One region of the Zhenhengia sp. genome, then DNA from elsewhere that is predicted to be linked to it. Evidence: predicted binding sites of a transcription regulator. Region 1 holds the regulator's gene; the other holds the start of a gene.
What was found. The regulator Rex, encoded in region 1, represses fermentation and respiration genes when NADH is low (regulators of the CRP and FNR family bind a similar motif). The targets are predictions, from matches to a motif close to ATTGTTAANTANTTAACAAT.
Positions count from the first base shown of each region.

Region 2: a site for Rex is predicted at 1,984-2,003, ahead of adhE (bifunctional acetaldehyde-CoA/alcohol dehydrogenase). Genes of this name have one in related genera too.

Region 1 is NZ_JBKVCH010000004.1:16,394-20,885, reverse strand. Features, by position in the region: gene ACLTBU_RS05780 (ABC-F family ATP-binding cassette domain-containing protein) at 1-1,581, opposite strand, end outside; gene ACLTBU_RS05775 (redox-sensing transcriptional repressor Rex) at 1,721-2,386, shown strand; gene ACLTBU_RS05770 (phosphotransferase enzyme family protein) at 3,101-4,213, opposite strand; gene ACLTBU_RS05765 (nucleotidyltransferase family protein) at 4,213-4,492, opposite strand, start outside.
Region 2 is NZ_JBKVCH010000012.1:86,825-91,316, forward strand. Features, by position in the region: gene serS (serine--tRNA ligase) at 1-713, opposite strand, end outside; T-box leader at 780-980, opposite strand; gene ACLTBU_RS13090 (sugar O-acetyltransferase) at 1,180-1,740, opposite strand; gene adhE (bifunctional acetaldehyde-CoA/alcohol dehydrogenase) at 2,098-4,492, shown strand, end outside.

The DNA.
Region 1 (4,492 bases):
CATATAGTAATCATAGTCACCTAAATATACAGACATATGGTCTTTTTGCATATCAAGTACTTTGGTTGCAGTTTGATTGATGAAGTAGCGGTCATGAGATACGTAAAGAATGGTACCTTCATATTGGTTAAGTGCATTTTCTAGTACTTCTTTTGACATCATATCAAGGTGGTTAGTTGGTTCGTCTAGAATAAGGAAATTTGCTTTTGAAAGCATAATTTTAGCAAGTGCTACACGACCTTTTTCACCGCCACTTAAAGCACTAATAGGTTTAAATACATCTTCTCCTGTGAATAAGAAAGAAGCCAGCATATTACGAATTGCTGTATTTGTAAGGTCAGGAAAAGCATCCTGAATTTCCTGCATAATCGTATAGTTTGGATTAAGTGTAGCGTGTTCCTGATCGTAGTAGCCGATGTGTACATTGCTACCTAGTGTAATGCTACCACCAGAAATGTCACTTTGGGCCATAATCATACGGAAAAGTGTTGTTTTACCTACGCCATTTGGGCCAACAATAGCTACTTTTTCACCACGTTTAATATCAAAAGTAATATTATTAAAGAGAGCGCCATCTTCAAAGGACTTAGTCAGCTCCTTAACTGTTAAAACATCATTTCCACTTGTAATACGTGGTGTCAGTACAAGGTTCATAGGTTTGTCATCAATCATTGGAAGATCCATGACTTCTATTTTTTCTAATAGCTTTTCACGACTTCTAGCGCGCTTGATGGATTTTTCGCGATTAAACTGACGTAGTTTAGCAATAACCGCTTTTTGCTTAGCGATTTCTTGTTGCTGCTTTTCATATTGATTCATAGCAGCCTCATACACTTTTTCGCTTTCTATAACAAAGTGGCTATAGTCGCCGTTATAGACCATAGCATGGCCAAATTCAAGATGAATGACTTTTGTAACAACCCTGTCTAAAAAGTAGCGGTCATGGGAAATAATAAGAACAGAACCTTTATAACTTCTTAAATAGTTTTCCAGCCATTCTGTAGCTACAATATCAAGGTGGTTAGTCGGCTCATCTAGAAGTAAGAGGTCTGGTTCTTCTAGAAGTAGTTTAGCAAGTGCTACACGTGTCTTTTGACCGCCAGATAAGGTTGTGATAGGTTGGGTATAAATTTCTTCTTTAAGGCCCAAACCTTTAAGAACACCACGTACGAGACTTTTATATTCATAACCACGCATATTCTCAAAAGTGCTACGTAATTCATCATAAGTATGTGTAAGAGCAAGAGAATGTGTTTTTGCAATCTCTTCTTCCATTTGATGAAGCTTTTCTTCAAGAGCAATCACTTCATCAAATACATGAAGGAGCTCTTCATAGACGCTACAGCCTGAATTAAAATGCATATTCTGTTCAAGGTAGCCGATACGAATACCTTTTGCAAAGAAAACTTCGCCGTTATCAGGTGCAAGTTCTCCTGTTAAAATACGAAAAAGTGTGGTTTTTCCTGCACCATTATTTCCGACAAGTGCTACTTTTTCATGGTCTTCTATATGAAATGAAATATCTTTTAAGATAGATTGCTCATTAAAAGATTTATATACAGCATGACAATTTGCAATCATAAGCTATCCTCCTCATTAATCTAGATTCATCTTAACAGAAAAACTAGAAAAATAAAAGTGAGTAATAGCCAAGGTTAATTGACAAAAAAAAAACTAAAATGCTATACTAAAAAAGATAGAAAAAGAAGGAGGTAAGTCTGTGACTGAAGAGAGAAAGATTTCTATGGCAGTAATCCGTAGATTGCCAAGATACTATAGGTATTTAGGGGAATTATTAGACAACGGAGTGACTAAAATATCTTCTAGAGAACTTAGCGAGAAAATGAAAGTTACAGCCTCTCAAATTAGACAGGATCTTAACAACTTTGGTGGTTTCGGGCAGCAAGGTTATGGATATAATGTAGAATATTTACACAAAGAGATTGCAAAAATACTAGGACTTGATAAAACACATACAATGATTATTGTTGGTGTAGGTAACTTAGGACAAGCTCTTGCTAACTACCCATCTTTTAGCAAACGTGGCTTTAATCTCATTGGTTTATTTGATATTAATCCAAGGCTTATAGGTATGAGTATGCGAGGCATTGAAGTTATGGATATAGATAAAATGGAAGACTTCGTTAAAACAAATAAAGTAGATATTGCCATTTTAACAATGCCAAAAACAAGAGTTAAAGAGACGGCTGAGAACTTAGCAAAATGGGGTGTGAAAGGGCTTTGGAACTTCTCACCTGTAGATTTATTTTTACCAGAACATGTACATGTTGAAAATGTGCACTTGTCACATTCATTAATGACTTTAGCCTATAAGATTAATGAAGCAGAAGAACTTGATAATGGTAATGATTATAAACCTTTTTAGAGGCCTATATAAATAAAAGGTTCACCTATCTTAGAGAAAACAATTAAGGATGGGTGAATCTTTTTTTACGCAAAAAAACCTAGCTTAAGTCGCCTCCCCCTTATCAATATAGGCGAAACTTAAGCTAGGTTTTTATTGTGTGGCAAGGACACTCAGGTACTGGTTAACATTCAGCTTCAGTATGAAGATATAAGCCAGTGGGCTAAGCGGAAGGACTTACCTTGTTACAGGTGCTTCTAATCAGGGTCTATAGGTGAAAGAGATGCTCATGCATTTATCACTGCAAGTGTCTGAAGTAGAAACTTTGTACATAGGATTTACCGTAGGCATTGCCTTTAAGCTTACTTCTTTGTGAAGTAGAATGTAGCTTAAAATATTGAGTGTATAGGACGTGCCCTGTAAACTATTTGATTGCCACTACCAAATAGTGCAGTTGGCTAAGAAGAAATAAGTAAGCTTTAGAAGGGGGAACTAAAACTTTCAAATAACATCTTAGCGAGTAGAAGATGCTTATACTTATCTAGAATGGTATGAACACCTTTTATAAGTTAGTTATACACTATAAGAAAGAAAAAGACTAGTGTATATTTCAGAAAATTTAATTTTTGGCACACTACCTAAATTGTAGACTAAAATTAAGTGAAAAAAGCCACTAGTATTTTGTAATTTGTCGCTTCCACATTAAGAAAGTGGTTTTCTAGATAGATGATAAAACTAACGATATTTATTAACGATTTCATTCATGGTATCTAGATGTTTTTCCATATCCGATACAAGTTTGAATTGTGTCCTGCAACGATCTAAGTTGTGACCTTCTCTATGCACTTTGAAGTAGGTATCACCTTGTAAGTAGTCTGTTAAGAATCTCATACCACATTCAAGTGTCATTGTCATTGCACCTATAGGAAGCATGTCAATTTCTCTTTCCGTAAGATTGCCACCGCAGCCTTCTAAGAATCCTTTTGTATAACTTTCAAATAAGTTAAGGTCAAAGTTTACTTTTGTTAGGTCTGGCTCATCTTCGGCACCAGTTGTAGCACCAAAGCGGATCGAGTCACCGAAATCATTTACAGATAAACCTGGCATGACAGTATCTAAATCAATGATACAAATAGGTCTATGGGTTGTATTATCAAACATACTGTTATTCAGTTTAGTATCATTATGCGTCACGCGAAGTGGAAGATTCCCATTTGCTAATTGATTAGCCAGTATATGGGTTAAAGGCTCTCTTTCCATTACGAAAGCAATTTCTTTTTGTACATCTTTAGCACGTCCACAAATGTCAGCTTCTACAGCATCTGCGAAAGCTTGAAAACGAACAGGTGTATTGTGGAAGTTAGGAATTGTTTCAGAAAGTGTATCAACTGGATAATCAGCAAGTAGGTTTTGAAAATGTCCAAAGGCATAACCACATTGGTAGAAAAGCTCAGCATCTGCTAGAATTTCGTAACAAGTTGTATCAGTAAGGAAAACATAGCTCCTCCAGTAGTTTCCTAAGCTGTCTTGATAGTAAGATTTACCTTGTTTTGTGGGGATGATATTAAGTGTCTCACGGTTTATATCACCACCTCTAAGCATAATTTTCTCTTTTAGGAAAGAGGTGATACCAATGATGTTTTGCATAAGGGCATCTGGATTTTTGAAGATTTGATGATTAATTCTTTGTAAGATATAAGGAATTGTTTTCCCATCTTTTTGAAAGTTTACTAAGTATGTATCGTTAATATGACCATTACCGTAAGAAGTGTGATTTAAGTATTTACCTTCAAATGACATGTTTTCAATGGCTTCCATGATTTTGGCTGAACTTAATGTTTGGCTCATTATTTTTCCTCCCATAGATGTGTTGGATAGATATGATTATTTTTGAAACATTCAATAGCATGTACAACAGTTTCTTTATCTTCTTTATAAGTTACACCGTACCATCGGTCAGTAGAAGTAAGGACACTAACAGTTGCCTTATTTTCGGTTAATAACTCAGACACTACTGAAGGTAAGAAGTATTCACATTTTAATGGATTAACTGGGAGTGATGCGTCTAAAAAGCTAGAGAATCTCGCCTTAGTTTCTTTTAAAATACTTGGAGTGAAGCCCCACATA
Region 2 (4,492 bases), on a different contig from region 1:
ATATTTGTTACAGGAACTTCTGCTGTTGGTACTAAGAAGTAATCTGTACCTTGCACTTTGAAAGCATCTTCTTCAAATTTTGGAAGCTGACCTGTACCTGTCATACTTGCTCTATTTACCATGAATGGAGGGAATACTTCTGTGTAACCATGTTTGTCTACATGCATATCAAGCATGAAGTTCATGATAGCACGCTCAAGTCTAGCACCTAAGCCTTTGTAGAATGTAAAACGAGCCCCTGTTACTTTAGCACCTTTTTCAAAGTCAAGGATATCTAAGCTTTCACCAAGATCCCAGTGTGGTTTAATTTCAAAATCAAACTCTCTTACATCCCCTACTCTTCTAAGTTCCACATTTTCTTCATCGCTTGCACCAACTGGTACTTGTGGGTTTGGAGTATTAGGAAGTGTAAGAAGGATAGTTTGAAGTTTATCATCCACTTCTTTGACTTGTTGGTCAATACCTTTAATTTCTTCTGAAAGCTCTTTCATTTCAGCAAGAACAGCTGTTACATCTTTACCTTCTTTTTTCATCATTGGTACTTGTTTTGATACAACGTTTTGCTTGTTTTTAAGTACTTCTACTTCTGCAAGAAGCTCACGTCTTTTAGTATCAAGTTCTAAGAACCCCTCTAAATCATAGTTACCACTTCTTTTACCTAAAGCTTCTTTTACTTCTTCAAAATTACTACGTAGTCTTTTAATATCTAACATGATTTCACCTCTTTAATAAAATTAACTAGTTATATAAAATAAAAAACGCCCTTTTACCCATATGGATAAAAGGACGATTGTAGACTCGTGGTACCACCTTTATTCATCAGCTTATACTGACCTCTCATTGCTATAAAGGGCAATCCCCTTCTGATTCATCACCAGCAACTCAGAAAGCGGAACACTTCAGTTTGTTTACTAGTTCACACCAACCACTAGCTCTCTTAAAAACAATACATAAAGCTTTTCTTTCGTCATCATTTTTGTAACATTATAAAGTTTGTTATATTATAAGGCATCCATTTTGAAAATGCAACCAGTAATAAGATAAAATATTTTTTATTTAATGTGTATACTTCCTTTTATATCTGTCTATACTATCATTGTACCAAGTGTGAGGTACATCGCTAAATCCCCCCTCAACCTAGATTTCCTCCCCCGAAGTCTAGGTTATTTTTTTGCCTTTTTATACATCTTGCTCAATGATACGTATCACGCGGCATGGATTACCTACTGCAACAGCGTTATCGGGAATATCTTTTGTTACGACGCTGCCTGCACCTATTACTACATTTCTGCCTATATTAACACCTGGGCATATAATGCTTCCCCCACCAATCCAAGTATTATCTCCAATAGTAATAGGATATCCCATCTCAACACCTGCAACACGAGGTGCTGCTTCTACAGGATGTGTTGCCGTATAAATCTGTACGTTTGGTGCAAACATTACATTATCTCCAATAGTCACTGTATTAACATCTAATATCGTACAGTTAAAGTTAGCATAGAAATTTTTTCCTACCTTAATATTATACCCATAATCACAGCGGAAACTCGGCTCCATATAAAGGTCCCCTTCTGTCTGAAGCAGCTCTTTTAATAGCGCTGTAGCTTCCTCTCTCTGATCAGGTTCAAGATTATTAAATTTATGGCAAAGCATTCTAGCACGTTTTCTATCTGCTGTCAGTTCAGCATCTGAAGCATCATATCCTAATCCTTGTAACATTTTCTCTTTTTCTGTCATGTTATAACTCCTTTGAATTATCTTAAGTTTCCTTTCTATTATACTGCTTTTATAAAGTAGATATAATACACTCTTACATAATTCTTCTATTATTTGAAAATAAGCCTTATAATTTTTACGTTATTTTTTTAACAAATTTTATTGACATATATCATATCCCATGTTATTATTATAAATGTAAACAGCATCAAATTCTAATCAACCACTTGATTTATAATAAATCAAGTTATATTTTTCACAATGGTTGTTAAATTTATAACCATCTTTGCCTAATTATTTTAACCACAGTTATAATTAGGCTTACTCTAAAAAATAAACACATTTATTATATGATCCAATTTCAGGGAGGAACTTATCATGGCAGAAAACAAAAAAGAACAAAAAACACCAGTTATCGATGCAAATGTAATGGTAAATGAATTAGTAAAAAAAGCTCAAGTAGCATTAGAACAATTTATGGAGCTTACCCAAGAACAAATTGACGAAATCACAAAAGCAATGGCTCTTGCTGGTTTATCAGCTCAAATGAAACTTGCTAGAATGGCAGTTGAAGAAACTGGACGTGGTATCTTTGAAGATAAAGTTACAAAAAACATTTTCGCTACAGAATATGTTTATCACAGTATAAAATATGATAAAACAGTTGGTATTATTAATGAAAATGAAGATGAAGGTTACATGGAAGTTGCTGAACCTCTTGGTGTTATCGCAGGGGTTACACCTGTTACAAATCCAACTTCAACAACAATGTTCAAATCTATCATCTCTATGAAAACAAGAAATCCAATCATCTTCGGTTTCCACCCATCAGCTCAAAAATGTTCATCAGAAGCTGCTAGAATCGTAAGAGATGCTGCTATTGCAGCTGGTGCTCCTGAAAACTGTATTCAATGGGTTGAATATCCATCAATCGAAGCAACTTCAGCTCTTATGAATCACCCAGGTGTAGCTACAATTCTTGCAACAGGTGGTCCTGGAATGGTTAAAGCTGCTTATTCAGCTGGTAAACCAGCTCTTGGGGTTGGTGCTGGTAACGTACCTGCTTTCATTGAAAAAACAGCTAACCTTGAAAGATCTCTTACAGACCTTATTCTTTCAAAATCATTTGATAATGGTATGATTTGTGCTTCTGAACAAGCTGCTATCATTGAAGCTCCTATTTATGATAAAGCTGTAGCTTACATGAAAAAACATGGCTGCTACTTCGCAACTAAAGAAGAAATCAAAAAAATCGAACCAGTTGTTATCAATCCTGAAAAACAAATGGTTAACCCAGATATCGTAGGTAAATACCCATATGAAATCGCAGCACTTGCTGGTATTACAATTCCAAAAGATACAAAAATCCTTTGCTGTGAAATCGAAGGTGTAGGCGCTGAGTATCCACTTTCAAGAGAAAAACTTTCTCCAGTACTTGCAGTAATTAAAGCTAAAGATGCTGCAGACGGTATTGATAAAGCTGCTCAAATGGTTGAACTTGGTGGTCTTGGTCACTCATCAGTTATCCATTCAACAGATGATGCTATCATTAAAGCATTCTCAGATAGACTTAAAACAGGACGTATCATTGTTAACTCACCTTCAACACACGGTGCAATCGGTGATATCTACAATACAAACATGCCATCTCTTACACTTGGATGTGGTTCATATGGACGTAACTCCACTACATCTAACGTAACAGCAATGAACTTAATTAATAAGAAAAGAGTAGCTATGAGACGTACAAATATGCAATGGTTCAAAATTCCAGAAAAAATCTACTTCGAACAAGGATCAGTACAATACCTTGCAAAAATGCCAGGAATCTCTCGTGCATTAATCGTAACAGACCCAATGATGGTTCAATTAGGTTATGTAGATAAATTAGTATACCAATTAAACAAAAATCCAAACAAAGTAGCTATTGAAGTATTTAGCGATGTTGAGCCAGATCCAGACCTTACAACAGTAAAAAAAGGTGCTGAAATGATGAACTCATTCAAACCAGACGTAATCATCGCACTTGGTGGTGGTTCTGCAATGGATGCTGGTAAAGCTATGTGGTTATTCTATGAACACCCAGAAGCTGACTTCGAAGGAATGGCTCAAAAATTCCTTGATATCAGAAAACGTGTCTACAAATTCCCAACAATGGGTAAATGCTCTAAATTCGTAGCTATCCCAACAACATCAGGTACAGGTTCTGAAGTAACATCATTCGCAGTTATCTCAGATAAATCTAAGAATATGAAATACCCTCTTGCTGACTACGAGCTAACTCCAGACGTTGCAATCATTGATCCAGAGTTCGTTATGACAGTTCCAGCATCAGTAACAGCTGATACAGGTCTTGATGTATTAACACATGCTATCGAAGCTTATGTATCTGTACTTGCTTCAGATTACACAGATGCACTTGCTATGAAAGCTATCCAACTTGTGTTTGAATACTTACCACGTTCATACAAATTCGGTGCTAAAGATCCAGAAGCAAGAGAAAAAATGCACAACGCTTCATGTATCGCAGGTATGGCATTTACAAATGCATTCCTTGGAATCAACCACTCACTTGCACACAAATTAGGTGCTGAGTTCCACATTCCTCATGGTCGTGCAAATGCTATCCTTCTTCCACACGTAATTGAATACAACGGTGAAACAACACCAACTAAATTCATGAGTTTCCCTAAATACGGAAAATACGTGGCACAAGAAAAATATGCTGAAATTGCTAAAATGTTAGGTCTTCCAGCTGCTACTCCAGCTGAAG